DNA from 2 places in the Xanthomonas sp. NCPPB 1826 genome. Region 2 is predicted to be linked to the other one. Evidence: predicted binding sites of a transcription regulator. Region 2 holds the regulator's gene; the other holds the start of a gene.
What was found. The regulator FliA, encoded in region 2, starts transcription of late flagellar genes. The targets are predictions, from matches to a motif close to TAAAGTTTNNCNNNCNNNGGCCGATAA.
Positions count from the first base shown of each region.

Region 1: a site for FliA is predicted at 7,780-7,806, ahead of AC1PLA_RS02750 (methyl-accepting chemotaxis protein). Genes of this name have one in related genera too.

Region 1 covers NZ_CM161521.1:629,386-644,050, reverse strand. The annotation lists gene dctA (C4-dicarboxylate transporter DctA) at 1-1,063, opposite strand, end outside; gene AC1PLA_RS02785 (LysR family transcriptional regulator) at 1,218-2,135, shown strand; gene AC1PLA_RS02780 (TetR/AcrR family transcriptional regulator) at 2,188-2,766, opposite strand; gene AC1PLA_RS02775 (SDR family oxidoreductase) at 2,879-3,628, shown strand; gene AC1PLA_RS02770 (NADPH-dependent F420 reductase) at 3,893-4,633, opposite strand; gene AC1PLA_RS02765 (NtaA/DmoA family FMN-dependent monooxygenase) at 4,669-5,997, opposite strand; gene AC1PLA_RS02760 (TetR/AcrR family transcriptional regulator) at 6,301-6,774, shown strand; gene AC1PLA_RS02755 (NADPH-dependent F420 reductase) at 6,704-7,576, shown strand; gene AC1PLA_RS02750 (methyl-accepting chemotaxis protein) at 7,877-10,144, shown strand; gene AC1PLA_RS02745 (glycoside hydrolase family 3 N-terminal domain-containing protein) at 10,326-12,611, opposite strand; gene AC1PLA_RS02740 (DUF1460 domain-containing protein) at 12,959-13,783, shown strand; gene AC1PLA_RS02735 (hypothetical protein) at 14,615-14,665, shown strand, end outside.
Region 2 covers NZ_CM161521.1:2,361,654-2,376,318, reverse strand. The annotation lists gene AC1PLA_RS10210 (ligand-binding sensor domain-containing diguanylate cyclase) at 1-1,090, shown strand, start outside; gene AC1PLA_RS10205 (putative bifunctional diguanylate cyclase/phosphodiesterase) at 1,414-3,501, shown strand; gene flhB (flagellar biosynthesis protein FlhB) at 3,716-4,846, shown strand; gene flhA (flagellar biosynthesis protein FlhA) at 4,864-6,936, shown strand; gene flhF (flagellar biosynthesis GTPase FlhF) at 7,853-9,535, shown strand; gene AC1PLA_RS10185 (MinD/ParA family protein) at 9,522-10,406, shown strand; gene AC1PLA_RS10180 (RNA polymerase sigma factor FliA) at 10,403-11,170, shown strand; gene cheY (chemotaxis response regulator CheY) at 11,205-11,597, shown strand; gene AC1PLA_RS10170 (protein phosphatase CheZ) at 11,597-12,223, shown strand; gene AC1PLA_RS10165 (chemotaxis protein CheA) at 12,226-13,878, shown strand; gene AC1PLA_RS10160 (XVIPCD domain-containing protein) at 14,125-14,665, opposite strand, start outside.

The DNA.
Region 1 (14,665 bases), 1.7 Mb from region 2:
CGCCAGCGACACCAGCCGATCCTTTCGAGGTCAGCAACAACACCCCAAGCAAGGCAATCTGTTGGTAGACCGGCAGCGGCGTATTGGTCGCTTGCGCCACAAAGATGGCTGCCATGGTCAGGTAGATACAGGTGCCGTCCGCATTGAAGGTGTATCCGGTGGGCAGAACCAGGCCAACCGTCGATTTGCGCACGCCGGCCAGTTCGAGCTTCATCATCATGCGCGGCAGCACGGCTTCGGTGGAACAGGTTCCGAACGTGACAAGTATTTCGTCCTTGATGAACCGGAGAAGGTGCAAAAGTGGAAAGCCCGTCCACCGTGCGATCGCTCCCAGCACCACAAACACGAACAGTGCCGACGTCACGTAGACGGCCAGCATCAAATGCCCCAGCGACCACAGGGTGGCAAGGCCATACTTGCCGATCGTGAAAGCGATGCCCGCACCTGCGCCCAGTGGCGCGAGTCGCATCACCATGTTGATCATCTTGAACAATGCTTGCAGCCCGTTATCGATGAGATCGACCAGGGGCTTGCCACGCTCGCCCAGCTGCAATAGCCCCACTGCAAACAACACCGAAACCAGGATGACTTGCAGCATGCTGCCTTTGGCGAAGGCGTCCACCAGTGTGGTGGGAATGATGTTCAGCACAAAATCGACCATGCCAGCATCGTCTTTTGCGCGATTGACATACTGCCCGATCGCGCTGCTGTCGATCGAACCGGCATCGATGTTCATGCCCTCGCCGGGGCGGATGATGTTCACCACGACAAGACCAATTGCCAGTGCGAGTGTCGACACGACCTCGAAGTAAATCAGCGCCTTGACGCCGGTTTTCCCGACCTCTCTGACGCTTCCCATCTTGGCGATCCCGACCACGACCGTTCCAAAGATGATCGGTGCCAGAAGCATCTTGATGAGCTTGATGAAACCCTCCGCAACAGGCTGCAAGACCACACCCAGATGCGGCCACACATAACCCACCAGGCCGCCAATGACGATGGCGATCAGGACCTGTACGTAGAGCTGGCCGAGCACCTGTCTTATGCCACTTCGTTTCTGCATGATCGCCCGCTCCCGTCGACATGCGAACCCACCGGAATTGCCGCTTGCTGGACAACCTGCCTGTGGAGGCGTTGCAAGCTCGAGTCGGAGCGTAAGTGCCAGCGCCCAAGCGCTGCCAATGCCTTTTTTATGCGCTTGATGCACAATCGGCATCATGGAACTGACATGGCTCGAAGACTGCTTGGCGCTGGCTGAGACCCTGAATTTCTCGCGCGCCGCACAACGTCGCTTTGTCACCCAGCCGGCCTTCAGTCGGCGCATTCATGCCCTCGAAGAATGGTTGGGCACGCCGCTGTTCACGCGCTCGCGCAAGGAAGTGCTGATGACGCCGGCCGGCGAAGCGTTCGTTCGCAAAGCATCCGGGTTGGTCTCGGGCATTTACGCTGCGCGGCAGGAAACACTGGAAGTGGCCGGGCGACACCGGCCTGCGTTGGCGTTCCTCGCCACCCATGTTCTTTCTTTCACGTTCTTTCCGGCATTTGTCAGGCGCATCGAATCAAACACCGGTATCGGTGCGTTTCAGCTGGTCTCCGACACGCTCAGGGCGTGCGAAAAATTGATGCTGCAAGGGGCAGCGCAATTCCTGCTCTGCCACCATCATCCGCGGATGTGTCTCGGGCTGGATCCGGAACAGTTCGAGCGGGTTGTGGTCGGCAACGATGTGCTCCAGCCCTTCAGTGCAGCGAAGGAAAATGGCGACGGCAGCCCGCGTTGGTCGCTCGTCTCAGCCGATGCAATGCCCTTGCTGTCCTACAGTGCAGATTCCGGCCTGGGCCGCATCATCGCCGGGCATCCAGCGTTCAAGGATGTGGAACCGCGCCTGACACCTGCGTTGACTTCCGATCTTGCAGCGACCTTGCTGGCCATGTGCCGCTCTGGTGCCGGGATCGCGTGGCTGCCGCGCACACTGGTGGAAGAGGACCTCGCCAAAGGGTTGCTGGTCCATGCAGCGCCCGGCGACACGCACTGGGATATCGGCATGGAGATCTGCCTGATACGTCACACCGGCGGCTTACCCCAGCAAGCCGAAGACATGTGGGAAAAGCTCAAGCAAGGCAAGCTGGAGACCTAGCAGGTGCGGCATGCGTACTGCTGCGCGCTTGGAATCCGGGCGCTTGCCGCCGCTATCCGCCTGCAGGCCGTCCTGGCGCTCCCGCGCACAATCCTTCCATCACCGTCTCCATGAGCCAGGCCAGGCGTGGCTGCCAGTTCTCGGTGGCGTCGATCTGCCAGATCCCTGCGATCGCCAGGAAAAACTTGTCCGTGGTGATCCCTGGACGAATCGTTCCGGCCTTCTCGTTGGCATCCAGCAACAATTGGGCGGCAGCGATCACGGGGGCATAGCCTGCGTTGCCTGCGCACTCTTTCGCGTTGGCGACAACCCGAAGCGCATCCGCCAGGCCCGCCTTGGTAATGGCGTATTCGGCCAGACGGTTCATCCACTCGCGTAGCGCCTGCTCCGGCGGACGCGTCTTCAGCAACTGCTCGGCGAACCCGGTGACCTGCAGCATCTCATGGCGATAGACCTCTACCACCAAGGCCTCCCGCGTCGGGAAGTGGCGGTAGAAGGTCCCTTGCCCGACGCCTGCCTTCTTGGCGATCGCGCTCAGTGGCACATCGGCCGAGCGCACCAGCTCCGTAAGCGCCACGGACAGGATGCGCTCGCGATTTTGCAGTGCATCGGATCGCGTTGGCTTTTCCACACCCTGTTCCTCACTGAATTTATTGACAAACGGACAGTTGTCCGCCAACGTTTCGAGGCAAGCGGACTGTTGTCCGTTTGGATTCTACCCCTTCCGTACCCAGGAAACATCCATGAAGAACAGCGGCAACACCATCCTCATTACCGGCTCGACCTCTGGCATCGGCCTCGGACTGGCGCTGCGGCTCCAGCAGGCTGGCAACATGGTCATCGTGTCAGGGCGAAAGAAAGCGCTGCTGGATCAGATCACTGCCGAGCATCCAGGCATCGAGGCAATCGAAATCGACGTTGCGGACGCGGACTCCATCGTCCAGGCCAGCCGCGTGGCGGCCGAGCGCTACCCCGCCTTGAATGTGGTGATCAACAATGCCGGCATCATGCCGAGCGAAAACGTCTTCAAGCCAGAGTCCTTGCAGGCTGCCGAAGAGGCGATTGCCATCAACCTGCTCGGCACCATCCGCATGACCTATGCATTCTTGCCGCAACTTGCCAGCAACAACGACAGCGTCATCATCAACGTCAGTTCCGCGCTGGGCTTTGTGCCGTTCCCGGCTGCAATGACCTACAGCGCCAGCAAGGCCGCGGTGCACTCGTTCACCGAAGCCTTGCGTGTGCAGCTGGCCGACAGCACCGTGCAGGTCATCGAGCTGGTGCCTCCGGGCGTTCGCACCAAACTGTACGGCCAAGGCAACGACGAACATGCCATGCCCCTGGACGAATTCCTCGACGAAGCACTGGCGCTGCTGCATGCAGAAAGCACGCCGAAGGAGATTGTCGTGGAACGCGCCAGGTTTCTTCGCGATGCGGCGGCCAATGGCAGCTACGACGAGATGCTGGGAATGCTTTCCACCGTCAAGTTCTAGGGCTGGCGCAGAACATCCAACTCGTCAGCACGGCGCCACCGCCGTGCTGAAGCCGGTCACTCACCCGTGGGGCATGAATGGCTGCAAGGCCGCTACCGCGAGATACGCAGGCATGTTTGCTGCGCGCATCCAGTGCTTCCAGGTGAGCGCCTTCGACACCTTTGCAGCGCGCAGACCATCCCGGTGCCATGTGCACCTGGCTGGATCCATTCGGGTTGGCACCCGCTCCTCGCGAAGGTTCTTCCGATCCCCTGGAAGCGGATCTCAGCGCGGCGCGGTCACTGCCCGATTGCGCGCAACGATCGTCTCGTGACTTGGCGGTGCGTCAGCGCCATAGAACTCGGCCATCAGTGCATCGCGATGACCCGGTGCATCGCCCTTCACTGCAGCCTTGAGCGCTGACGCCAGCTCAGGAATCGGAAGCTCGGTGCAATACGCAGGCGTGCCTGGCTGCTGCCGCCATGAATCTGCAAGATTTCCCGCGTCGACCGAGTCGAACCCGGCAGCGTCGAGCAGTTGCTGCGCGATCGCCTTGCCGGCCGGACTGTCGCCTGCCACCGGGATGGCGATCCGGTTCTGCGTGCCTGCGGGCTTGCCGCGCTCAGCCAGTGTCCTGGCGAGCACGGCGTTGAATGCCTTGATGAGGGGCCGGCCAAGCTGCTCGCTGGACCAGACACTTTCCAGCTTGCCGTCGTTGACTTGCGGGATCCTGGTGCCGAGCTGCGGGTAGTAGTTCGAGGTATCGATCACCACCACCTGTGCGGGTACGGTGGAGAACAGGCCCGCAACCTCGGGGATCCTGGCGAACGGGATGGACAGCACGATCACCTCGACGTCCTTGACCGCTTCTTCAGCGGCGACAGGCTCGGCGCCGATCGTTTCTGCCAGTTCACGAATGCTGTCGGGGCCTTTTGAACCAGCCAGTTTGACGACATGCCCGGCTGCAACGAATTTGCGTGCCAGGGTGCCACCGATATTGCCTGCGCCAATGATGCCGATGTTCATGTGTGCTCCTTCCGATGTGTGTGACGTGCTGCGGCTCACGCAGTGATGCGTGGATCGCGCCCGTATTGGGCAGGTGCGCCCAGGTGGTCGCGCAGCGTGGTGCCCCGGTAATCGCGATGGAACAGACCGCGTTGCTGCAGGATCGGCACGACTCCATCGACAAAGGCATCAATGCCGTCGTCATTGATATCCGGTGAGATCCAGAAACCATCGGCCGCACCTGCCTCGAACCAGGCCTGCATGTGGTCGGCCGCCTCGACCGCCGGGCCCACAATCACCGGGTGATAGTCGATGACGCCATGGGCCAGGATGTCGCGCAGGCTCCAGCCCTCCCGCGCGATCTGCAGCGCCTTTGTCGAGCGAGGATCCTGGGGCGACGGGCGTGCCGCAGCCAGTTGCGCGGGCGACAGAGGCCGCTCGAGTGCAGCAGGATCCAGACGTAGCCCGAGCATCTGTTGCAGGTAACCCAGCCGCTGAGGAAAGGTCTGCGCGGTCAGTGCAATCCGGCGATCCAGTGCCGCACGGCGATCCTGCGCGATTGTCGTCATCAGCCCGGGAATGAACTTGATCTCGTCCGGGTCGCGGCCGGCCTGCTTGGCGGCGTTGCGGAAGGCGGTGCGTTGCGCGCGGGCATCTTCAATGCTGAAACACGCACCGATCACAGCGCTGGCGTAGCGTCCGGCCAGCTCCAATGCATTGGGACTGCCGCCGGCATGGAAGATCACCGGCTGGCCCTGCTCCGAGGGTGGGATATACAGCGGTCCGCGGGAACCGACGAACCTGCCTTGCAGGTTGATCGGCGCAATTTGCCTGGCGTCGGCAAACCGGCCAGAGGCCTGGTCGTGCAGCCAGGCATCCTTCCCCCAACTGCCCCACAACGCCTGCACCAGTTGCACGAACTCGTGCGCACGTGCGTAACGATCCGCGCTGGGCGGAATTTTTCGCCCGTAGTTCGCGGCGACATCCTCACCACTGGAGGTCACCGCATTCCAGCCGGCACGCCCGTGACTCATGATGTCCAGCGCCTTGAACTGCCGCGCCAGATTGAACGGCTCGTTGAACGTCGTGGAGCCGGTGGCCACCAGACCGATACGCTCGGTGCCGCGCGCAACGGCAGCCAGGGTCATCATCACATCCAGGTTGAAGTGAGGCGCTTCGTTGTCGATATCGGCCACCGCGCTCGGACCGTCAGGCAGGAAAATGAACTGGAATTTCCCACGCTCGGCGGCCTGCGCCTGACGCACGCGGGCATCGAAGCTGGTGTAGTTGGTCGGATCCACCCACGGCATGCGCCAGGCTCCCGGCTGGGACCCGTAGCCATTGCCCAGGTGCAGGCCAATGATCATCGTCTTGGAGTGGCTCATGCGTTCCTCGATCTGCAGTGGTGGTGCGCGCGTCCGGCGGTGGCAACCGGCGGAGACAGCGACAGCCGGCCGCCGACTGCGCTCTTAAAACCTCCCGGTTCAAAGCGCCCCGCAAAAGGGAGACACGCTCCGTTTGTGCCGGGAAATATATGGAGATACACTCCGGATATCAAGAACCAGGCTAACCGACCTATGTCTTCCGACGTTCAGCCACGCCCTCCGCGCGCCGATGCCCAACGCAACAGGACCCAGATTCTTGAGGTCGCCGGCAACGCCTTTGCCGAGGAAGGCATCGATGTGTCGATGGACAGCATTGCCAAGCGCGCAGGCGTTGGCCCGGGGACCTTGTATCGGCACTTCCCCAGCCGCGACGCCCTGCTGGCAGCGCTACTGGAAACGCATTACGCCAACCTCGAGCAAGCACGCATGGCCATCAGGGCAGAAGAGCACGACCCGGGGCGTGCGCTGCAACGCTGGATCGAGGCGTTGGGAAACTGGATGAATGCCTACGAAGGTCTTCCGGAGCCGCTACGGGCCGCATGGTCCCAGCCAAGTTCGGTGTTGATGCCGACCTGCCAATCCGTGGTCGAGGCCTCAGGCGTGTTTCTGCAGGCTGCACAACGCTCCGGTCAGGCGCGGGCATCGTTGACTGGCCGCGACATCTTTCTTGCCGCGCTTGCGATCGCATGGGCAGGAGCTGCCAGCGGTGACGCGGACAGCGACGCCCGCCAGGCGCTGCAGGACGTGCTGCGCTCAGGCTGGGCGCTTCCTGCGTGAAAGGCACTTCCCTCGCCGCGTAAACCACCCCGCTCTCCACACAGAAGAACGCATCATGAAGCTAGGCATTATCGGCACCGGCCATATCGGCAAAACGCTGGTGAAAAAGCTGAGTTCGCTCGGCCATGAGGTCAAGGTTGCCAACTCGCGTGGGCCAGAGACGATTGACCTGCAACTGCTGTCCTCGGGCGCTCGCGCAGTGACTGCGCAAGAATGCGTGGTCGATGTCGATGCCATCATCCTTTCGATCCCGTTGAACAGGATTCCGGAGTTCAAGCCGCTGCTGGCGCAGGTTTCAAGTGATGTCGTGCTGATCGACACGTCCAACTACTACCCCGCGCGTGACAGCAAGATTGACGCGATTGAAGCGGGCCAGGTTGAGAGCCTGTGGGTGGCTGAGCAATTGGGCCGCCCGATCGCCAAGGCATGGAATGCGATCGGGTCTGGTTCGCTTGCCGAGAAAGGCCAGCCGGCCACTGCGCCCGGCCGTATCGCCATCCCCGTGGCGGCTGATCGCGACAACGATCGCGAGGTCGCGATGGCATTGGTGAATGACACCGGCTTCGACGCGTTTTATTCGGGCCACCTGGCTGATTCCTGGCGCCAGCAGCCAGGAGCGCCTGCGTATTGCACCGATTTGACCAGGAGCGAGATCGGCGATGCACTCGCCAGCGCCGACCGCAGCCGACTGGCGAAACGTCGCGACCTTGCCGTGGCGGTCATGCAGGAAAGGCTGGGCGACTCCGCAACCAATCCCGATGCAGGCTTCGGCGCCCGGATCAGCAGAGCCATCTACATGTAGCCAGGCAGGTCGGCAACATCGCCATGCAGTCGGCGCGTTTTAAAACGCAAGCAGGTGTTGCCGAGCCTGAGGATGGCAAGACGGCGGCACGGCGAACAGCGGTTTGTGCAAGGTGTGCAGCCGCCCGTCCTGACATGCGTCAGGAGCACCCCGACAGCTCCGGCGTTTTCTGAAGGGTGCGATGATAATTTAGTGACAGACATTCCAGTTTTGGACAAGGACGCCGTTATTGGGGAACCGGTGCCAGGCTCGCTAACAGCGTGGACATCGATGCCTCCACTGATCTCTTCTGGGACGTCCATGATCGCCTTTCTTCAACGCTTCAACGTCGGCCACCGCCTGGCCGTTGCATTCGGAATCCTGATTCTTCTCTCAGGCCTGCTGGTGGCCACCGGCCTGAGCACGATGGCGAACGCACGCGCGCAGCTGGACTTCATCGTTCTCGACCGCACCGCCAAGATCCAGATCGGCAACGGCATGCTGGATGCCAACTCATCGCTGCTGATCGCACTGGGCACGTATGCCATGGCGACAAGCGAGGAGCTCAACACCGAAGCGCTCAACACCATCAACGCCCAGCGCCAGCGCTACCAGGAGCTGCGCACCAGGCTGGATACGCTGTCCAGCTCGGAGGAAGGGCGGAAGATCCGTAACGAGATGGACGAGCGTCGGGCGACTTCCGTGAAGTTCAACGACGAAGTCATGGCACTGGCCGCCAAGAACGACAACGCGCAGGCCCAGGACATTCTCAGCGAGCAGGCGCGGCCTGCCACGCTCGCCTGGCAGGACAAGATCCGCGAGCTCGTCACCCGGCAGGAAGGACAGAGCAGACAGGCCTACGCAGAAGCAGTCCGGTCGATGGATCGCGGCAAGCTCCTGCTCATCCTCGGCGGTGCCGCGGTCGTGCTGGTCAGCAGCCTACTGGCCTGGCTTATCACCCGCAGCCTGACCCAGCCGCTGGCACGCGCCACCAACGCAGCCGAGGCGATCGCCAATGGTCAGCTCGGCAACAACGTGCAGACTCAGGCCAAGGACGAGACCGGCCGCTTGCTGCGCGCCATGCAGGGCATGCAGACACAGCTGCAGGCCCTTTTGACTGCACAGGGCGACATGGCCAAGCGCCACGATGAGGGCCAGACCAGCTTCCGCATGGATGCCCAGGCCTTCCCGGGCGACTACGGCCGCATGGCCGAGGACACCAATGCGCTTGTGGCCTCCCACCTGGCCGTGCAGTCCAACCTTGCACGGATCATGGGCCGCTATGCCATCGGCGACCTGAGCGAGAGCATGGAGCGCCTGCCCGGTGAGAAGGCCGTGCTGACGCAGACCATGGACGAGGTCAAGGCCAACCTGTCCGCGATGAACATCGAGATCAAGCAGCTGGCACAGGCTGCCGCGGACGGTGACTTCACCGCGCGCGGCGATGCCGAGCGTTTCCAATACGATTTCCGCGTCATGGTGGAGAGCTTGAACCTGCTCATGGCCACCGCGGACAGCAACCTGCAATCGCTGTCTTCGCTGCTGCAGTCCATTGCCGCAGGAGACCTGACCGCACGCATGACCGGCGAGTTCAAGGGTGTGTTCGCGCAGATGCGCGATGACGCCAACACCACCGCCGCGCAGCTTGCCGAAATCGTTGGCCGCATCCAGCGGTCGGCAGTGTCGATCAACTCGGCGGCCAGCGAGATTGCCGCCGGCAACCAGGACTTGTCGCAGCGCACCGAACAACAGGCGGCCAACCTGGAAGAAACCGCTGCCTCGATGGAAGAGCTGACCTCCACCGTGCGCCAGAACGCCGAACACGCACGTCAGGCCAACCAACTGGCGATCGGCGCGGCAGGCGTGGCCTCGCAGGGCGGCGAGATCGTGAGCAAGGTCGTAGGCACCATGGCTGGTATCGAAGCCTCGTCCAAGAAGATCGCCGACATCATCTCGGTCATTGACGGCATCTCGTTCCAGACCAACATCCTGGCCTTGAACGCAGCCGTGGAAGCGGCACGTGCCGGCGAACAGGGACGTGGATTTGCCGTGGTTGCCTCGGAAGTGCGCACGCTGGCCCAGCGGTCCACTGCCGCGGCCAAGGAGATTAAGACGCTGATCGACGACTCGGTCGAACGCGTCACCGAAGGCTCGACGCTGGTGCATACGGCGGGCACCACGATGGCCGAGATCGTCTCCAGCGTGCAGCGCGTGACCGACATCATGGGTGAGATCTCCGCCGCCTCGCAGGAACAGTCGGCAGGCATCGAGCAGGTCAACATCACGGTCACGCAGATGGATGAAACGACGCAGCAGAACGCAGCCCTGGTCGAGGAAGCGACGGCTGCAGCCCGTGCGATGGAGGAGCAGGCCACGCAGCTGACCGAGGCGGTGGCGGTCTTCAAGATCGACGGACAGAAAGCTGTTCCGGTCGGCGCAGCTGCTGGCACATCAGCCATTGCCAAGGCCGGCAGCAGGAAAACGGCAGCGCCCCTGAAGACACCTGCAAAGCTTGTTCCGCACCGGGCACCACGCAAACTCGAGTCAGTCGCCGGCGCAACAGACGGCGCAGGCTGGCAGGAGTTCTGACCGAACCGTGGTGGGCCCGGATTTCCGGGCCCACCCGCGTTCTGCTCTTGCACATCATTGCGCAGCATGGGATCCGCGTGCTCGGTCGCACCGACTGCTCGGGAACAACGGTCATCATCGGACTTCGGACGCAGGTGATGCTCAAGGTCATGAATATCGACCAGCATCACCGCACGTCACCTCACTCCACCAATTCGAAGCTCGCCGTCAGTCCTGCAGCTTCAGCCGATGGCGCCACCCATACATCGAACACACCCGGCTCCACGGTCGGTTGCAATGCCTGACCGATGAACAACAAGTCCGCACGCCGCAACACAAACTCCACCGGCGCGCTGCCGCCAGCCGGCACCGCGAGTTTGCGGAAATCCTTCAGCTCCCGCACCGGCCGGGTCACGCTGGCGCTGCGGTCGCGCACATACAGTTGCACCACTTCGTCCGCATCGCGCGTGCCGCGGTTGTAGATGCGTGCGCTGATGCGCATGCTGCCATTGGCTGGCAGGCGTGCATCGCTCAAGCTCAGTTCGGCATAGTCGATGCGCCCATAGGTGAGCCCATGGCCGAACGGAAACAGTGCCGTGTTGGGCGCCGTCCGGTAATGCGTGGTGTAAGGCTCCAGCTCGTCCGGCCGGGGATTGGGACGGCCGGTTGGCGGGTGGGCATAGGTGTAGGGCACCTGCCCGACCGCATGTGGAAAACTCACCGGCAAACGGCCGGACGGTGCCTGTGCACCCAACAGGATGTCAGCCAATGCAACACCGGCCGCCGAGCCCAGGAACCAGGTCACCAGGATCGCCGCGCATCCAAGCACCGGCCCTTCCAGCGCAAGCGCGCGACCGGTGCTGAGCAGGACCGCGACAGGCGTGCCGGTGGCGACGACTGCCGCCAGCAACTGTCGCTGCGCTTCGGGGATGCAGATCTCGCTGCGCGATTGCGCTTCGCCCGAGTAGCCCAGTGGTTCGCCAATCGCCAGCAGCGCGACATCGGCACATCTGGCGGCGACAACCGCGGCCTGCACACCGCCCGGCAATGCTTGCTCGAAGTCGCAGCCGTCCACCACCTGCAGTGCCTGCGGATCCTGCAGCGCATTCGCCAGCGCGGTGGCCAGCGTATTGCGCTTGTCTTCCTCGTCGAACAGGCTCCATGGCCCGGCGTGGTTGATCCAGTCGCGCGCCATGGGCCCGATCAAGGCAATGCGCTGGCCGCTGCGGCGCAATGGCAGCAACTCGCCATCGTTCTTCAGCAACACCACCGATTTGCATGCGGCCTCGCGGGCCAGTGCCAAGGTGTCGGTGTTGCGCTGCGATGACTGCGCCCGTGCGGGCCGGATGCGCCGGAACGGGTCGTCGAACAGCCCCAGTGCCGCCTTGAACGCCAGGACGCGTCTTACCGACGCATCCAGCCGTGCCATCGGCACGTCGCCTGCGGCAACCAAGGCCGGCAGGTGCTGTAGATACAGGCCGCTTTCCATGCTGATATCCACCCCGGCCAAAAACGCCAGTCTTGCCGCGTCACGGCCATCGGCCGCAACGCCGTGCGCGATCAGTTCCTGGTCGGCCTGGAAGTCGGACACGACCAGGCCGGGATAGCCCCATTCCCTGCGCAACATCGTATCCAGCAGCCACGCATTGGCAGTGGCGGGAATGCCCGACAGTTCGTTGAAGGCGGCCATGGTCGTGACCGCGCCTGCGGCAAACGCCGCCTGGAACGGCGGGAAATACACCTCGCGCAGCGTCCGTTCGGACACGTCCACGCGGTTGTAATCCAGCCCGCCCTCGGCCGCACCATAGGCGGCAAAGTGTTTGGGGCAGGCGGCCATCGCTTCGGGATGGGCCAGCCCCACATCGCCCTGAAAGCCGCGCACCCGTGCCTGCGCAAACAGCCGCGCCAGCAGCACGTCTTCGCCGGCGCCTTCCACGCCACGCCCCCAGCGTGCATCGCGGGCGATATCCACCATGGGCGCGAAGGTCCAGTCGAGACCCACAGCACTGGCCTCCATCGCCGCGGCACGCGCGGTACGCTGTGCCAGCGTTGGCTCGAAGCTGGCCGCCTCGGCCAACGGCACCGGGAACACCGTGGTATAGCCATGGATCACATCGGCGGCGAACAACAGCGGAATCCGCAACCGGCTTTGCAGCGCTGCCTGCTGCAGTTGCTGATGCCAGCGCACGTTGGACCCGTTGAACACTCCGGTCAGCCGCCCGGCTCGGGCGGCGGCCAGTTGAGCGCTCCCGTCGGCAGTGCGGGTCAGCGGATTGGCGACGATCGCCTTGCCATCCTGCTGCGCCGAACTGAACAGGCTGAGCTGGCCCGCTTTTTCCTCCAAGGTCATGCGTGCGATCAATGCATCGATGAAACCAGGCGGCCGCGCCGCACCGGTCGGCAATGCCCAGCCAGCGGGAATGCGCGCGAGCAGCGCCAGTGTTCCGGCGCTACGCAGCAGCTGGCGTCTAGTAGTGCATGCAGGCATAGGAAGGGTGCTTGGCGGCGGCGGTCAACGCTACTGGATGGGCAAGCCCGCACACACATACCGGTTCGCATTCGCGATGCCCGCTTCGGGACCAACCGATGGCGTCAGTGGATGCGCAGCCCCCCGGCATTGCCATCGGCGTGTTACGTCCACGCGCATCCATCATTTCGTCGCGGGCTCTGAAATATTTCTTCATGTCCCCGCTGCCTAGCCGGCTTCCAGGCGGCGGACGTCACATACGCACCCATGGAGACAGACGCGAAGCCCGGTGTTTGGCGCTACAGCAACATGAGTGACACTACACGAGCGGCAATCTCATCTCGCCTGCCCTGTGTTTGGAGACGGACATGTCCAGAGAAGCGCGATGGCTCCTTGTCACACTGCTCGCCATTACCTGTGCAACCGGATGCTGCGCTCGGGCTGAAAGCGCGCCAGAAGCATCGCCAGCACGCGTGCAGATGGATGCCTACACAGCAAACAAGTTGAACGCCGTGCTGGAGGAGACCTCACGGCATCGCGGCCTGAGCACCGGGCACATGATCGACTTGGTCTCTGCGCAGTTTTTGGAAACGCCTTATCGCGCAAACGTGTTGCAGGGTTCGGCCACGGTGCCAGAGAAATTGATCGTGGACTTTACCGGCTTGGACTGCTTCACCTATCTAGACTATGTCGAAGCAGCCCGGAAGTCGCACTCACAGCAGGACTTCGTCAACAACCTGATCATTACCCGCTATGTCGACGGTGTCGTCAGCTTTACGCACCGCAAGCACTTTTTTACCGACTGGGCGAACCGGCCGTACGAGCTTGCCACCGATATCACCACACGGATCAGCACCCACACTGTAACCGTGATGAAGCAGCTCAACTTGAAAGCAGACGGCAGCAACTATCTGCCCGGCTTGCCGATGGTCGACCGGGCTGTCACCTATATCCCCACCGAGCACATCGACGGCAGCGTCATCCGCAAGCTGCGTACCGGGGATTTCATCGGCATCTATACCCATCTGGCCGGGCTGGATGTCACGCACGTCGGATTCTTCATCATGACCGACACAGGCCCGGTGTTACGTAACGCCTCCTCCCGCAAGGAAAACGAAAAGGTCGTTGACTCGCCCTTCATGGAGTACGTGGCGCGAACGCCGGGAATCATCGTTTATAGAGCCAAGGAGTAAGCGTCACCTCTGCCTTCATTGTCGGCCGCCCACCTGGCCGCGTCGGCTACAGTGGATGCGACGCCCGCGCAGAAGCGGCAGCCAGCGCGCTGGCATGACGCGACTCCAGCGGCCTGCGGCCGAGCGATCTTCGCTGGGCCGCGCGGGGCCGATGCCTGGAAGGGCGCGCGTGTCCACCAGCCACAATGTCACTTGCTTCTTCATCCCGCATCTCCCGAAGCAACAAGCACGGCCGCGTGCCTGGGTGCCTCGTGTGCATCGATTGGCACTCAGGTGGCCAGCATCATGGCCGCATCCCGAGCTCGCTGCCTGAGCTGGCTCCTAAACCAAACCACGCTGCATCTCGACAGGGATCGTCGCTGCGGGCACGACGGAGTAGCCAGGTAGGCGAAGACCCGCGCGACAGCAGACACATTTCATCTGCAGGAGAACTGCCCTTTTCCGTTGCGGAATGATCATTTCGCAGGTGAAGCGTCCCGGGTCCGCAGCTTGATGTCATTTTCGAGTCACTGACGACGATGACGCATGCCACACAAGGTGGCCGTGAATGCCGGGCACGCCTGAGCATTTCGATTGCACGCTGGGAAGTCCGCACTGCAATTCCCCGAACCGTTGATGGCGGCAGCTGCGCCAGACCGTGTCTGCGTGGCGCACGTCGACCGTGCTGTCGCGCGCGTTGCCCTGCCAACAGCGAGCTATGCGCTGCAATCGAGGCCGGCACCGCCATGCGCCCATCGGATGAGGTGTCAGGTATCGATGCCTCACGTCAGCAGCCGCGCAAGCCCGGGCGGCAGCATGCCGCCCTTCCCCCCACAGCGAGGACATGCCGTGATGAAGACCCCTTCAGCCAGTGCTTCCCAGCCACCACGACCGACCGATACA
Region 2 (14,665 bases):
TCCGGATGGGTCGGTCTGGATCGGCACCTCGCGCGGGGTGAGCCATCTGCTGGATCCGGCGCGGCTGTTCGATGCGCGCCAGCCCAGCGTGCGCATCGACAGCGTCAGCCGTGGCGGCGTGCCGGTGCAGCGCGGCCAGTTGCTGGGCTGGAGCGACAAGCCGCTGCATATCGAGCTGTCCACGATGGAGGTGTACGACGACCCGAGCCGCCTGACCGTGCGTTACCGCTTGCTCGGCCTGCACAACGAATGGATCCAGAGCGACAACCTGTCGATCGACCAGGCGCCGCTGCCCTCCGGGCATTTCCGGCTGCAGGTGCAGGTGCTGGACCGCTACCGCCGCACCGCCTCGCCGATCGCCGACCTGCCGTTTGCGGTGGCCCCGCTGTGGTGGCGCAGCCCGCCGGCGATCGTGCTGTATGTGCTGATCGGCAGCGCGTTGCTGGCCGGCCTGTGGCGCTGGCGGCACCGCCATCTGGTCGCGCGCGAGCGCATGCTGGCCGAACTGGTGGCCGAGCGCACCTATCAGCTGGAACACGAAAAACGCGATCTGGAAAGCGCGCGCGCAGCGCTGGCCCTGAAGGCCAGCCACGATGCCCTGACCGGCCTGCTCAACCGCTCCGGCGTGCTCGAAGCCATGGCCGAAGAACTGCAGGCCTGTGCGCACGGCGGGCACCCGCTGGCGGTGGTGCTGATCGATCTGGACCACTTCAAACTGGTCAACGACGAACACGGGCATCTGGTCGGCGATGCGGTCCTGGCCAAGGTCGGCGCTCGCCTGACCGCCTGCCTGCGCGACTCGGACAAGGTGGGCCGTTACGGTGGCGAGGAACTGCTGTTGCTGCTGCCGGGCATGTCGCAGCATAGCCAGCACCGGCTGCGCGCCATCCACGAAAAGCTCAGCCTGGCACCGTACGAGGTGGGTGCCGCCCGGCCGCTGCAGGTGACCTGTTCGGTCGGCGTGGCCTGGTTCCGGAACGGCGACAACGCCGCCACGCTGCTGGCGCGTGCCGACGAGGCGCTGTACCGCGCCAAGCGGCATGGCCGCAATCGCATCGAACCGGAAGAGCCCGAATCGTCGGTGGCGTGAGCCCAAGAGTCGCCGGTCGGGCGCAGCTCGCTGCGTACGGATTTCAGCTCGACGCACAGCATCCACGCATGCACTGGCAGCTACCCGCATGCCGGTCACGGCACCGCAGCATCGCCCGCACCGTCACCTCGCGCGCAGCCCCCTCGCCTCCAACGCATCACAGCCATCGCCGGCGGCCCCTGCCCGGCCGACCAGCGCAGTTGCGCGTGACCTGCGGCGCATGCACGTCGATCGCCGCCGGCTGCCCGCAGGCGCTCAAGAAGTGGCGCCCGGGGTCGCTAGGTGCTTGAGCAAGTGCGTCCCTCGGCGCCGGAAGTGGATGGGTGGTCGGAACCTATAACCCTGGCATGGTGATGCTGTCGCTGGTGGTGGCCGTGCTGGCCTCCTATACCGCACTGCATCTGGCCGCACGTGTGACTGCCAGCCGTGGCGGCGATGCCGTGGCCTGGCTGATGGGCGGCGCGGTGGCGATGGGGATCGGCATCTGGTCGATGCACTTCGTCGGCATGCTGGCGTTTCGCCTGCCGATTCCGCTGGGCTACGACCTGGCGTTGACGACCTATTCGATGCTGGCGGCGATTCTGGCATCGGCATTCGCGCTGTGGCTGACCTCGCGGGCCGATCTGCCGTGGCCGCGGCTGGGCATGGGCGCGGTGCTGATGGGGCTGGGCATCGCGCTGATGCACTACATGGGCATGGGTGCGCTGCGCATGTCCCCGGCCATCAACTACGACCCGCTGCTGTTCGGGCTGTCCCTTGCCATCGCCATCGGCGCCTCGGCGGCGGCGTTGTGGATCGCCTTCCGGCTGCGCCACGACGGCCGCCGCTACAGCCTGCGCCTGATCGCGGCGATGATCATGGGCGTGGCGATCGTGGGCATGCATTACACCGGCATGGCGGCCGCGCAGTTCGCGCCCGGCAGCATCTGCGGCGCGGCCGCCGGTGCGCATCTGCCGCTGCCCTGGCTGGCCGCGGTGGTGGTGCTGGTCACGCTGGCGCTGCTGGCGCTGGCACTGGTGATCTCGGTGCTGTCGCGGCGCTTCCAGCAACGCACCGACGTGCTCGCGCGGTCGTTGGCGCAGGCCAATGCCGAGCTGGTGCTGGCCGCCCTGCACGACCCGCTCACCCGCCTGCCCAACCGCGTGCTGCTGCACGAGCACGTGCTGCAAAGCATCGACCGCGCCCAGCGCGACGGGCAACGCTTTGCGGTGATGCTGATCAACCTGGATGGATTCAAGGCCATCAACGACGGCTACGGCCACCAGTTCGGCGACCAGTTGCTGGTGGCGGTAGCCGGGCGCATGAGTGCGCACCGGCGCGCCCACGGCAGCCTGGCGCGGCTGGGTGCCGACGAGTTCGTGCTGGTGTCGGCCATCGCCGACCCCGAGGATGCCGCCGCCATCGCCGCGCATCTGCTGCAGGCGCTGGCGGTGCCGTTCCTGGTCGCCGACCAGGAATTGCGCCTCAGCAGCAGCGTCGGCATTGCGCTGTATCCGGAGGATGCCGGCAGCGAACATCAGTTGATGATCCATGCCGATGCGGCGATGAGTCACGCCAAGCAGGCCGGCCGCAACCGTTACAGCTTTTTCGAGCGCTCGATGACCGGCACCACCCGCGAGCGCCTGCAGCTGCTGCAGGATCTGCCGCGTGCGCTGGAACTGGGTCAGTTCGTCCTGCACTACCAGCCCAAGTATTGCGCCGACGATGGCCGCCCGGTCGGCGCCGAGGCGCTGCTCCGCTGGCAGCACCCCGAGCGCGGCCTGGTGCCGCCGGACAGCTTCATCCCGCTGGCCGAACGCAGCGGCATGATCGGCCCGCTCGGCAGCTGGGTGCTGCAGCAGGCCTGCCGGCAGATGCGCGACTGGCGCGAGGCGGGACATGGGCACTGGCGGGTGGCGGTCAACCTTTCGGCCACGCAGCTGGCCTCGCCCAGCCTGCTGGACGAGGTGGCCACCACCCTGGCCAACTACGCGATCCCACCGGCCCAGCTCACCCTGGAAATCACCGAGAGCATGGCCATGCGCGATGCCGAGGCCTGCCTGCGCACGCTCGGCCAGCTCAATGCGCTGGGCGTGCGCATTGCCATCGACGACTTCGGCACCGGTTATTCCAACCTGATGTACCTGCGCAAGCTGCCCGCGCACGAACTCAAGATCGACCGCAGCTTCGTGCAGGCCCTGGACAATGGCCCGGAAGACATCGCCATCGTCGCCGCGGTGGTGGCACTGGCGCACACCATGCGCCTGCAGGTGGTGGCCGAGGGCGTGGAGACCACCGCCCAGCGCAACACGCTGGAACGGCTGGGCTGCGACCAGCTGCAAGGCTACCTGCTGGGCCGGCCAATGGACGCCGAGCACTTCATCGCGATGGTGGTCGCCCAACGCGACGGCCCAACTCGCCCGACCGGCTGAGCGAAGGCGTCAAAACAACCGCCGCCCCGGCATCCACGCGCAACGACCCGCCAGCAGTCCCACGCACAGCCGCTGCGTCCCGACTACCCAATCCCCAATCCCAATCCCAATCCCAATCTCAATTCCCCAATCCCGATTCCCGATTCCCGATTCCCGATTCCCGAACTGGAACGCCACTTGCATGACACAGGGCTGACCAGTCACCGGCACCTCCATGTCCGAGTCCGAAGACGGCGGCGAACGCACAGAGCTTCCCACCGAAAAACGCCTGCGCGAAGCCCGCGAGCAGGGCAACATCCCGCAATCGCGCGAGTTGTCCACTGCCGCAGTGTTCGGTGCCGGCGTGTTCGCGCTGATGGCCCTGGCCCGCGGTATCGGCGATGGCGCCAGCGTCTGGATGAAGACTGCGCTCAGCCCGGACCCGAAGATGCGTGAAAACCCGATGGCGCTGTTCGGCCATTTCGGCGACCTGCTGCTGCAGCTGCTGTGGGTGATGCTGCCGTTGATCGGCATCTGCCTGGCCGCCGGCCTGGCCGGCCCGCTGTTGATGAGCGGGCTGCGCTTTTCCGGCAAGGCGATCATGCCCGACCTCACCAAGCTCAACCCGATGAACGGGATCAAGCGCATGTGGGGCAGCAACAGCCTGGCCGAGTTGATCAAGTCGGTGCTGCGGCTGCTGTTCGTCGGCCTGGCTGCCAGCCTGTGCATCTCCAAGGGCCTGCACGGCCTGCGCTCGCTGGTGAACCAGCCGCTGGAACAGGCGGTGGGCAACGGCCTGGACTTCACCAAGAGCCTGCTGTTCTACACCGCCGGCGCGCTGGTGCTGCTGGCCGCCATCGACGCGCCCTACCAGAAGTGGAACTGGCTGCGGAAGCTCAAGATGACCCGCGAAGAGATCAAGCGCGAGATGAAGGAGAGCGAGGGCAGCCCGGAGGTCAAGGGCCGCATCCGCCAGATGCAGATGCAGATGTCGCAGCGCCAGATGATGGAAGCGGTGCCCAAGGCCGACGTGGTGCTGATGAATCCGACCCACTACGCGGTGGCGCTCAAGTACGAAGGCGGCAAGATGCGCGCCCCGATCGTGGTGGCCAAGGGCGTGGATGAAATGGCCTTCCGCATCCGCGAAGCCTGCGAACAGCACCGCGTGGCGATCGTCACCGCCCCGCCTTTGGCACGCGCCTTGTATAGAGAAGCGCAAATCGGCAAGGAAATTCCCGTGAGACTCTATTCGGTCGTGGCCCAGGTGCTGTCCTACGTCTACCAGCTGCGTGGCTGGAACGGCGGCCCGATGCCGGAATTGCCGTCGCTGGACGTGGATGAGTTCGGCAAGGGAGCCAGCGCATGAGCGCCCAACCCGCCCCGATGAATGCCCGGCGCATCATGGAGTTGCTGCGCAACGGCCTGGGCGCGCCGCTGGCGCTGATGGCCATGCTGGCCATGCTGATGGTGCCGCTGGCCGCGCCGGTGCTGGATGCGCTGTTCACCTTCAACATCGCCATCTCGCTGATGGTGCTGCTGGCGGTCGTCTACGTGCAGCGCCCGCTGGAATTCACCATTTTCCCGATCGTGCTGCTGATGACCACGATGCTGCGGCTGGCGCTGAACGTCGCCTCCAGCCGCGTGATCCTGATCAACGGCCAGGACGGCCATGCCGCAGCCGGCAAGGTGATCGAGGCGTTCGGCCAGTTCGTGATCGGCGGCAACTACGCCGTGGGTATCGTGGTGTTCGCGATCCTGACCATCATCAACTTCGTGGTCATCACCAAGGGTGCCGGGCGCGTGTCGGAAGTGACCGCGCGCTTCATCCTGGACGCCATGCCCGGCAAGCAGATGGCCATCGACGCCGACCTCAACGCCGGTTTGCTGACGCGCGAGGAAGCCAAGGCCCGCCGCGAGGAAGTCCGCGAGGAAGCCGACTTCTACGGTGCGATGGACGGTGCCAACAAGTTCATCCGCGGCGACGCCATCGCCGCCATCCTGATCCTGTTCATCAACCTGGTCGGCGGCATGGCGGTGGGCATGTTCCAGCACGGCATGAGCTTTGTGGATGCCGCCTCCACCTACACCCTGCTGTCGATCGGCGACGGTTTGGTGGCGCAGCTGCCGGCCCTGCTGGTGTCGTCCTCGGTCGCCTTGCTGGTGACCCGCGCCTCGCGCGCGCAGGACATGCGCGGCGCCATGATCAGCCAGGTGTTCGGCCAGCACCGCGCCCTCGCGGTGGCCGCAGCGATCCTGGGCCTGGTCGGCCTGGTGCCGGGCATGCCCAACGTCGCGTTTTTGACGCTGGGCCTGATCCTGGGCGTGATCGCCTGGAAAATGTACAAGCGCAGCCTGGTCATCCCGCCGACCGGCGACCCCGCCACCGATCCCAAGGCCGCCGCCGCGGCCACTGCCGCCCAGGCCAGTTCGGAGCTGAGCTGGGACGAGCTGCGCCCGATCGACCCGCTGGGCCTGGAAGTGGGCTACCGGCTGATTCCGCTGGTTGACAAGAATCAGGGTGGCGAACTGATGGCGCGCATCAAGGGCGTGCGCCGCAAGCTCACCCAGGACATCGGCTTCCTGGTGCCGCCGGTGCATATCCGCGACAACCTGGAACTGTCGGCCAACGCCTACCGGTTGCTGGTGCACGGAGTGCCGGTGGCCACTGCGGAAATCTATCCCGATCGCGAACTGGCGCTGGACCCGGGCGGCGCGCTCGGCCAGCTCGACGGCATCCCCGGCAAGGACCCGGCGTTCGGCCTGGACGCCACCTGGATCCAGCCGCACCAACGCGCCTATGCCGAATCGATGGGCTACACCGTGGTCGACCCGGCCACCGTGGTCGCCACCCATCTGTCGCACCTGATCCGCGAACACGCCCCGGAACTGCTCGGCCACGAGGAAGTGCAGCAGCTGCTGGCGACCCTGGCCAAGACCGCGCCGAAGATGGTCGAAGACCTCACCCCGAAGGCGCTGCCGCTGTCGGTGGTGGTGCGCGTGCTGCAGAACCTGCTGATCGAGCGCATCCCGGTGCGCCAGCTGCGCAAGATCGTCGAAGCGCTGGTCGAGCACGCCCCGCACAGCCAGGACCCGACCACCCTCACCGCCGCGGTACGCACCTCGCTGGGCCGCTTCATCGTGCAGGAAATCGCCGGCATGTCGGCCGAGCTGCCGGTCTACACGCTGGCCCCGCAGCTGGAGCGCGTGCTGCAGGAGTCCACCCACGGCAACGGCGTGGCGCTGGAGCCCGGCCTAGCCGAGCGCCTGCACCAGAGCCTGGCCGACTGCGTCGGCAAGCAGGAAGCCCGCAACGAGCCGGCAGTGGTGCTGGTGCCCGGCCAGGTCCGCGCCGCCCTGGCCCGCCTGGTCCGCCACAGCGTCCCGTCCCTGTCGGTACTGGCCTACAGCGAAGTGCCCGAAGACAAGCGCCTGAAGCTGGTCGGCACGATCAGCTGAAACCGCCCCGCCGACCAACGCCCCCCGTGGGGGCGCACCCGGGCGCGACAGGCGTTACCGGCACACCCCGTCGCGCCCGGGTGCGCTCCTACGACAGGCCAGGCAATCCGACAACACACCACAGACGCTGACACCACTGTAGGAGCGCACCTGGGCGCGATTGGCTTTACCGGCACATCCCGTCGCGCCCGGGTGCGCTCCTACGACAGGCCAGGCAACCCGAGAACACGCCGCGGACGCCGACACCACCGTAGGAGCGCACCTGGGCGCGACAGGCGTTACCGGCACAGCCCGTCGCGCCCAGGTGCGCTCCTACGACAGGCCAGGCAATCCGACAACGCACCGCAGACGCCGACACCACCGTAGGAGCGCACCTGGGCGCGACAGGCGTTACCGGGACGGCCCGTCGCGCCCAGGTGCGCTCCTACGAACCTACCCACCACGCTGGCCAGCGATGGCAGCAGGCCGGAGACCGACCAGCGCCCCGGCGTCGGAAAGCCGCCACTGGCCCGGATCTCCAATCGATTGCACGGCGCTGGCCGTTTCCAGGCATCCCGAGCGCCCCAGACTTGGCCTTCCGGCCGCCAGCGCTTCCGCCCGCACGACGACGCCAGCGCATCGCCGCCCCGGAAAAAAGTCAATCAATCCATCGACTTGAAGCCGTCGGACCCGGCCGGACACACAGCCCCCGCCTGTTCCTAACGCCCCAGCTTCCCGCGCCGGAACCCCGGCACCCCGTTTTGGCACGCCGCGTGCATTAGCTCTGCCGAGACCGCAGCCAGCGCCACCGCTGCGGGGCGAGAGCAGCACTTGGAACAACCGAACGGGACAGGCAACTCATGACGCTGGCAACACACCCACATTCATCGCGCACCCGTCCGGCGTCCGGCGGGTCCCGTTCCTGGAGGCACTTCGCATGAAAATCAAACGCTTCGTTGCCCCGGACATGCGCACCGCATTCCGCATGGTGCGTGAAGAACACGGCCCGGACGCAGTGATCCTGTCCAATCGCCGCACCGCCGAAGGCATCGAGATCGTCGCTGCCAGCAACTACGACGAAGAACTCGTGCAGCGCGCCCTGGAAACCGCGCGCTCCGAGACGCCGGCCGTTGCCGCCGCGCCGATCCCGTCGGCAGCTGCCCCGCAGGCACCGGCCCCGCAAGCCGCCGCCGCACCGGTCCACGCACCGCTGAAGCAGGCCGCCGATGCCGGTACGAGCCAGCGCCAGCGCGTTGCCAGTGCCGCCGAAGACATGATCGCCGCGATGGCGCTGCGCCAGCCGGTCAATGTGCCGCGCCAGCCGCAGGTCCCCGCACCGGTGCGTAGCGCTGCCGTCCCCTCGCCTGCCGCCCAGGCCCTGGCCCATGCCGTCGCGGTGACCGCCGCGCCGCGCCAGGAACACGCGCTGTCGGCCGTGCCGGAACAGCTGTTCGCCGATTTCCTGACCACCGCGCCGGTGCAGCGCGCCGCCGTGCAGGCTGCCCCGGTGCAGGCCCCGACCCCGATCATGGCCGCCGCTGCTGCCCCCGTGCAGGCCGGCTACGACCAGGACGAAGACGCGCTGGACGACGACGCCGACTTCGACCTGGACGCGCTGCCGCAGATCCTGCCGCCGGCCGCGTTGCCGCCGCTGGTGGTCGCCCCGCCGGCGCTGGCCGCGGTGCCGGTCGCCGCCGCCCCGGCGCCGCAGAACGATGAAGAACTCAAGCAGTTGCGTGGCGAGCTGGCGCTGATGCGGCAGATGATCGAGCGCGAAATGAACCGCCTCACCGACGAGCGCCTGCGTGGCTCGCCGGTGCGCGCGCAGGCTCTGGAGCTGATGGACGACTACGGCTTCGACGCCGGCCTGATCCGCGACGTGGCACTGCAGATTCCGGCCGATACCGAATTGCACCGCGGCCGCGGGCTGATGCTGGGCCTGCTGTCCAAGCGCCTGCCGGTGGCCCCGGTCGACCCGCTGGAACGCGGCGGCGTGATCGCCCTGGTCGGCCCGACCGGCGCCGGCAAGACCACCACCATCGCCAAGCTCGCCCAGCGCTTCGCCGCCCAGCACGCCCCGCGCGATGTGGCCCTGGTCACCACCGACACCCAGCGCGTCGGCGGCCGCGAGCAGCTGCACAGCTACGGCCGTCAGCTCGGCATCGCCGTGCACGAGGCCGACAGCGCCGAGAGCCTGCTGGAACTGCTCGAGCGCCTGCGCGACTACAAGCTGGTGCTGATCGACACCGCCGGCATGGGCCAGCGCGACCGCGCCCTGGCCGCCCAGCTGAACTGGCTGCGCGCCGCGCATCAGGTCACCTCGCTGCTGGTGCTGCCTGCCAACGCGCACTTTTCCGACCTCGACGAGGTCGTGCGCCGCTTTGCCCACGCCAAGCCCCAGGGCGTGGTGCTGACCAAACTTGACGAGACCGGCCGCTTCGGTAGTGCGCTGTCGGTCGTCGTCGATCACCAAATGCCCATCACCTGGGTGACTGACGGACAGCGGGTCCCCGACGACCTGCACCGCGCCAATGCCGCCAGTCTCGTTCTTCGCCTTGAAGATTTGCGGCGCGCTGCCGATAAGCCCTGTACTCCGGAGCACAACCATGCAGTCGCGTGAATACGCCAAGCTGACCAACGCCTTCCCCCTGTCGGCGACCCGTCCCGAGCCCCTGGGCCCGGTGCGCACCATTGCCGTGACCGGTGGCAAGGGCGGCGTGGGTAAAACCAACATCTCCGCCAACCTGGCCGTGGCGCTGGCCGACATGGGCAAGCGCACCCTGCTGCTGGACGCCGACCTGGGCCTGGCCAACCTGGACGTGGTGCTGGGCCTGTCGCCCAAGTACACCCTGGCCGACCTGATCGCCGGCCGCTGCACGCTGGATGAAGTGATCATCGAAGGCCCCGGCGGTGTGCTGGTGGTCCCGGCCGCCTCCGGTCGCCGCCACATGGCAGAACTGGCCCCGGCCCAGCACATCGGCCTGGTCAACGTGTTCTCCGAGCTGGAACGCGACCTGGACGTGATGGTCATCGATACCGCCGCCGGCATCACCGACAGCGTGCTGACCTTCTGCCAGGCCGCCCAGGACACCGTGGTGGTGGTCTGCGACGAGCCGGCCTCGATCACCGACGCCTATGCGCTGATCAAGGTGCTCTCGCGCGAACGCGGCGTGGACCGCCTGCAGATCATCGCCAACATGGTGCGCGACCCCAACGAGGGCCGCCTGCTGTACGACAAGCTGTCGCGGGTCTGCGAAAAATTCCTCGGCGACGTGTCGCTGAACTACCTCGGCCACGTGCCGCAGGACGACTGGTTGCGCCTGTCGGTGCAGCGCCAGCAGCCGGTCATCAAGGCCTACCCCGCCAGTCCGTCGGCGCAGGCCATTGCAGAAATCGCTCGCCGTACCTCGCGCTGGCAGGCCCCCACCGTGCCGCGCGGCAATGTCGAGTTCTTCGTCGAACGCATCATCCAACGGGGAGTGGCCGCATGAGCACCGCTACCGCAACCACGGCCAGCGCGCAGTACCGCGCCGTGCAGCGCAACAACGCCAACGATATCGTCACCCAGCACGCCGACCTGGTGCGCCGCATCGCCCACCATCTGGCCGCGCGCCTGCCGGCGAGCGTGGAAGTGGACGATCTGATCCAGGCCGGCATGATCGGCCTGATCGAAGCCTCGCGCAGTTACGACTCCGAACAGGGCGCCTCGTTCGAGACCTATGCCTCGATCCGCATCCGCGGCTCGATGATCGACGAGATCCGGCGTGGCGACTGGGTACCGCGCTCGGTGCACCGCCGCGCACGCGACGCTGCCGCCGCCGTGCGCAAGATCGAACAGCACACCGGCCGCGCCGCCGCCGCCACCGAAGTGGCCGCCGCGATGGAGATGCCGCTGCCCGACTACCTGCGTCTGATGGAAGATGCCGCCCGCGGCCAGGTGCTGAGCCTGGAGTCGCGGATCGAGGATCACGGCGAGCTGGACACCACCGCCAAGGGCGGCCCCAATCCGCAGCAGATGATGGAGCGTGGCGAATTCGGCCGCGAGCTGGGCAAGGCCATCGGCCAGTTGCCCGAGCGCGAGCAGCTGGTGCTGTCGCTGTACTACGAACAGGAATTGAACCTGAAAGAAATCGGCGCCGTGCTCGGTGTCAGCGAATCGCGCGTCTGCCAGATCCATGGCCAGGCGGTGGTGCGTCTGCGCGGCCGCCTCAAGGTCTTCGAACTGGCCGATGCCGGTGTCGAAATTGACGAATGATTTTTTCGCGTATTTTTAGTGTTAGGAGCTTGATGTGAACAAGAACATGCGGATTTTGATCGTGGACGACTTCTCGACGATGCGACGTATCGTCAAGAATCTGTTGGGCGATCTGGGCTTCACCAATACCGCAGAGGCCGAAGACGGCAACAGCGCATTGGCGGCGTTGCGGGCCGGCCCGTTCGATTTCGTGGTCACCGACTGGAACATGCCCGGCATGACCGGCATCGACCTGCTGCGCAACATCCGCGCCGACGCCAAGCTCAAGCACCTGCCGGTGATGATGGTGACCGCCGAAGCCAAGCGCGAGCAGATCATCGAAGCGGCCCAGTGCGGCGTGAACGGCTACATCATCAAGCCGTTCACCGCACAGACGCTGGAAGAGAAGCTGGGCAAGGTGTTCGAACGTCTGGCGGCGACCGCCTGATGAACGCCACCGTGGAAGCCGATGCCGAACGTGCCGCCCTGATCGAGCGCCTGCAGCACGCGCTCGATGCACTGGAAAGCGGTGACCAGGTCGCCTGGCGGCGCGAGGTGGACCACCTCGCCGCGCTGCGCACGCGCCCGATGATGCAGAGCCTGAGCCGGCTCGCGCGCGAACTCGGGCAGGCGCTGGGCGAGCTGCCCACCGTGCCCGAGGAAGCCGGCGAACTGGACGATGCCTGCTCGCGCCTGGACCACGTGGTGGAAATGACCGAGAAGGCCAGCCATCGCACGCTGGACCTGGTCGAGGAATGCCGCGAGCTGGCCAACCAGCTGCGCGACGGTGGCCTGAACCAGGACCAGGGCGCGCTGATGGACAAGATGCGCCATAACCTGACCGAGCTGTCGCTGGCGCAGAGCTACCAGGACCTGAGCGGCCAGATCATCCGTCGCGTGGCCGGCATCGTGCGGCGCGTGCACGAGGGCTTCGGTGCGCTCGGCCTGCCGCCGAAGAATCCCGAGCCGAAGAAAGACGACGGCGGTCTTGCCGGTCCTGCAGTCAAGGGCCTGGACCGTCACGCGGTGTCGCAGGACGACGCCGACGACCTGCTGTCCGGATTGGGGCTGTAACCATGAGTGCTGTTCCAGACGATATTGCTGCCGATTTCATTGTCGAGGCCCAGGAAATCCTGGATCGCCTCGGCGAACAGCTGGTGTCGCTGGAACAGGCACCGGACGAAGCCGACCAGCTCAACGCGGTGTTCCGCGGCTTCCACACGCTCAAGGGCGGCGCCGGCTTCCTGGCGATCAAGCCGATGGTCGAGCTCTGCCACGCCGCCGAGGAAACCCTGGGCATGGCACGCTCCGGCCAGGCGGTGTTGCAGGCGCATCACTTCGATGCCGCGCAGCAGTCGCTGGATTATCTGCAGGCCATGCTGGATGCGATGGGCTCGGGCGAAACCGTGCCGCATGCACCGGCCTCGCTGATTGCGCAGTTCGATGCCAAGAGCGGCCCGCCGGCGGTCAAGGCCGCGCCCAAGGCCGCTGCCGCTGCACCCGCACACGATGACGCACATGGCGCTGCTGCGCCTGGCGCCAAGGCCGCGCCCAAGGCGGCGGCCAAGGCGGCCGACGCCGAGCAGACCGTGCGCGTGGACACCAAGCGCCTGGACGCCATCGTCAACCTGATCGGCGAACTGGTGCTGTCGCGCAATCGCCTCAAGACCCTGCGTACCCGCCTGCGCGACGAAGAACTCGACCGCGCGGTCAGCACGCTGGACATCGCCACCGCGCGCCTGCAGACCGCGGTGATGCGCACCCGCATGCAACCGGTCAGCAAGGTGTTCGCACGCTTCCCCAAGGTGGCCCGCGATGTCGCGCGCACGCTGTCCAAGGAAGTGGAGCTGGAACTGATCGGCGCCGAGACGGAACTGGACCGCAACCTGGTCGAGGCCCTGGCCGACCCGCTGGTGCACCTGGTGCGCAACGCGATCGACCACGGCATCGAATCGCCGGCCCTGCGCGAAGCCACCGGCAAGCCGCGCAGCGGTCACGTGCGCCTGTCGGCGCAGCAGGAAGGCGACTACGTCAGCATCGAAATCCAGGACGACGGCGCCGGCATCGACCCCGAACGCCTGCGCGAGATCGCCCGCAACAAGGGCCTGATCGATGCCGAAGCCGCCGCCCGCCTGAGCACCGACGAGTGCCTGCATCTGATCTTCATGCCGGGCTTTTCGACCAAGGCCGAGGTCACCGACATCTCCGGCCGCGGCGTGGGCATGGACGTGGTGCAATCGCGCATCCGCGAGTTGAGCGGGCAGATCCAGATCCAGTCCGAACTGGGCCGCGGCAGCCGCTTCATGATCCGCGTGCCGCTGACCCTGGCGATCCTGCCGACCCTGCTGGTGCAGGCCGGCGAAGCCGTCTACGCCCTGCCGCTGGCGCGCGTGGTCGAAGTGCTGCACGCCCCGCAGACCTCGCTGGGCTGGTTCGACGGCCGCGCCGTGCTGGACCGCCGCTCGCACACCCTGCCGCTGATCGACCTGCGTCGCTGGCTGGGCGTGCCTGCCGAACAACCGCCGCTACTGACGGTGGTGCTGCTGCAGGCCGGCGAAACCCGCTTCGGCCTGGTGGTGGATCAGGTGCGCGGCCGCGAGGAAGTGGTGATCAAGCCCCTGCCCCGCGCCCTGCGCGGCCTGCCCGGCTACGCCGGCGCCACCCTGATCGGCGACGGCCGCATGGCGCTGATCCTGGATGTGGATGGGCTGCGTTCCAGCGATCATTGAGGTTGGGGATTCGGGATTGGGAGAATCGGGAATCGGGAATCGGGAATCGGGAATCGTCAAGACGATCCTGGTTGCCTGATCTAACGACAACGGCCGCGTACTGCGGCCGTTGTCGTGTCACTACCAGCATCGCTGCCGATCTATGTCGCTACGCGCGCAGGCATGGGCGCGATGGTTTGGCGACGGCTAGGCTGCCGTGGAAGTGAATCTGGAACCGTTATTTCAGAACCATTACTTCACCAGACCTCACACCATCCGGTGTTGAGGCGCAATCGACTGCTCTCGCTGTTGCTCCTGCTGCTGGGATTGCTGGTGGCGCTGAGTTTCGCCCAAGGCCTGTAATTGCGCCAAGGATTGCTCGACGGGCTGCGCAATCGCATCACTCGTCTTCATATGCGCCATCTTGTGAGCGGGATCGTTCAACGCACCTTCCACAACGAAGACGTTCTCGCCCTGGCGCACGGACTTGGTGTTCTCGCTCAGCACGACATGATCGATTCGCGACAACCCGTTCTCTTTGGCTAAATACGCGCTGCTTGCTGCCAGCCGTGCGCTGTTGTTGTCGTACTCGCGGCCGAGACCTTGCTCAAGGCGGCGAACGGCTTCTTCTGCTTGGTGATGCAGCGGATCTGTTGGCAGCACTCTCGCGAGCTGTGTTACTTCCTGTAGTGGAGATACCTGCTCACCGGGCGGCTGCGCCTCACCAATCATCTTCTGCCAAAGTTCCTGCTTGGGCTTCGGATTGTTGTGCTCCTTATTCAACTCACTTGTAGGCACAGGAGCAGGA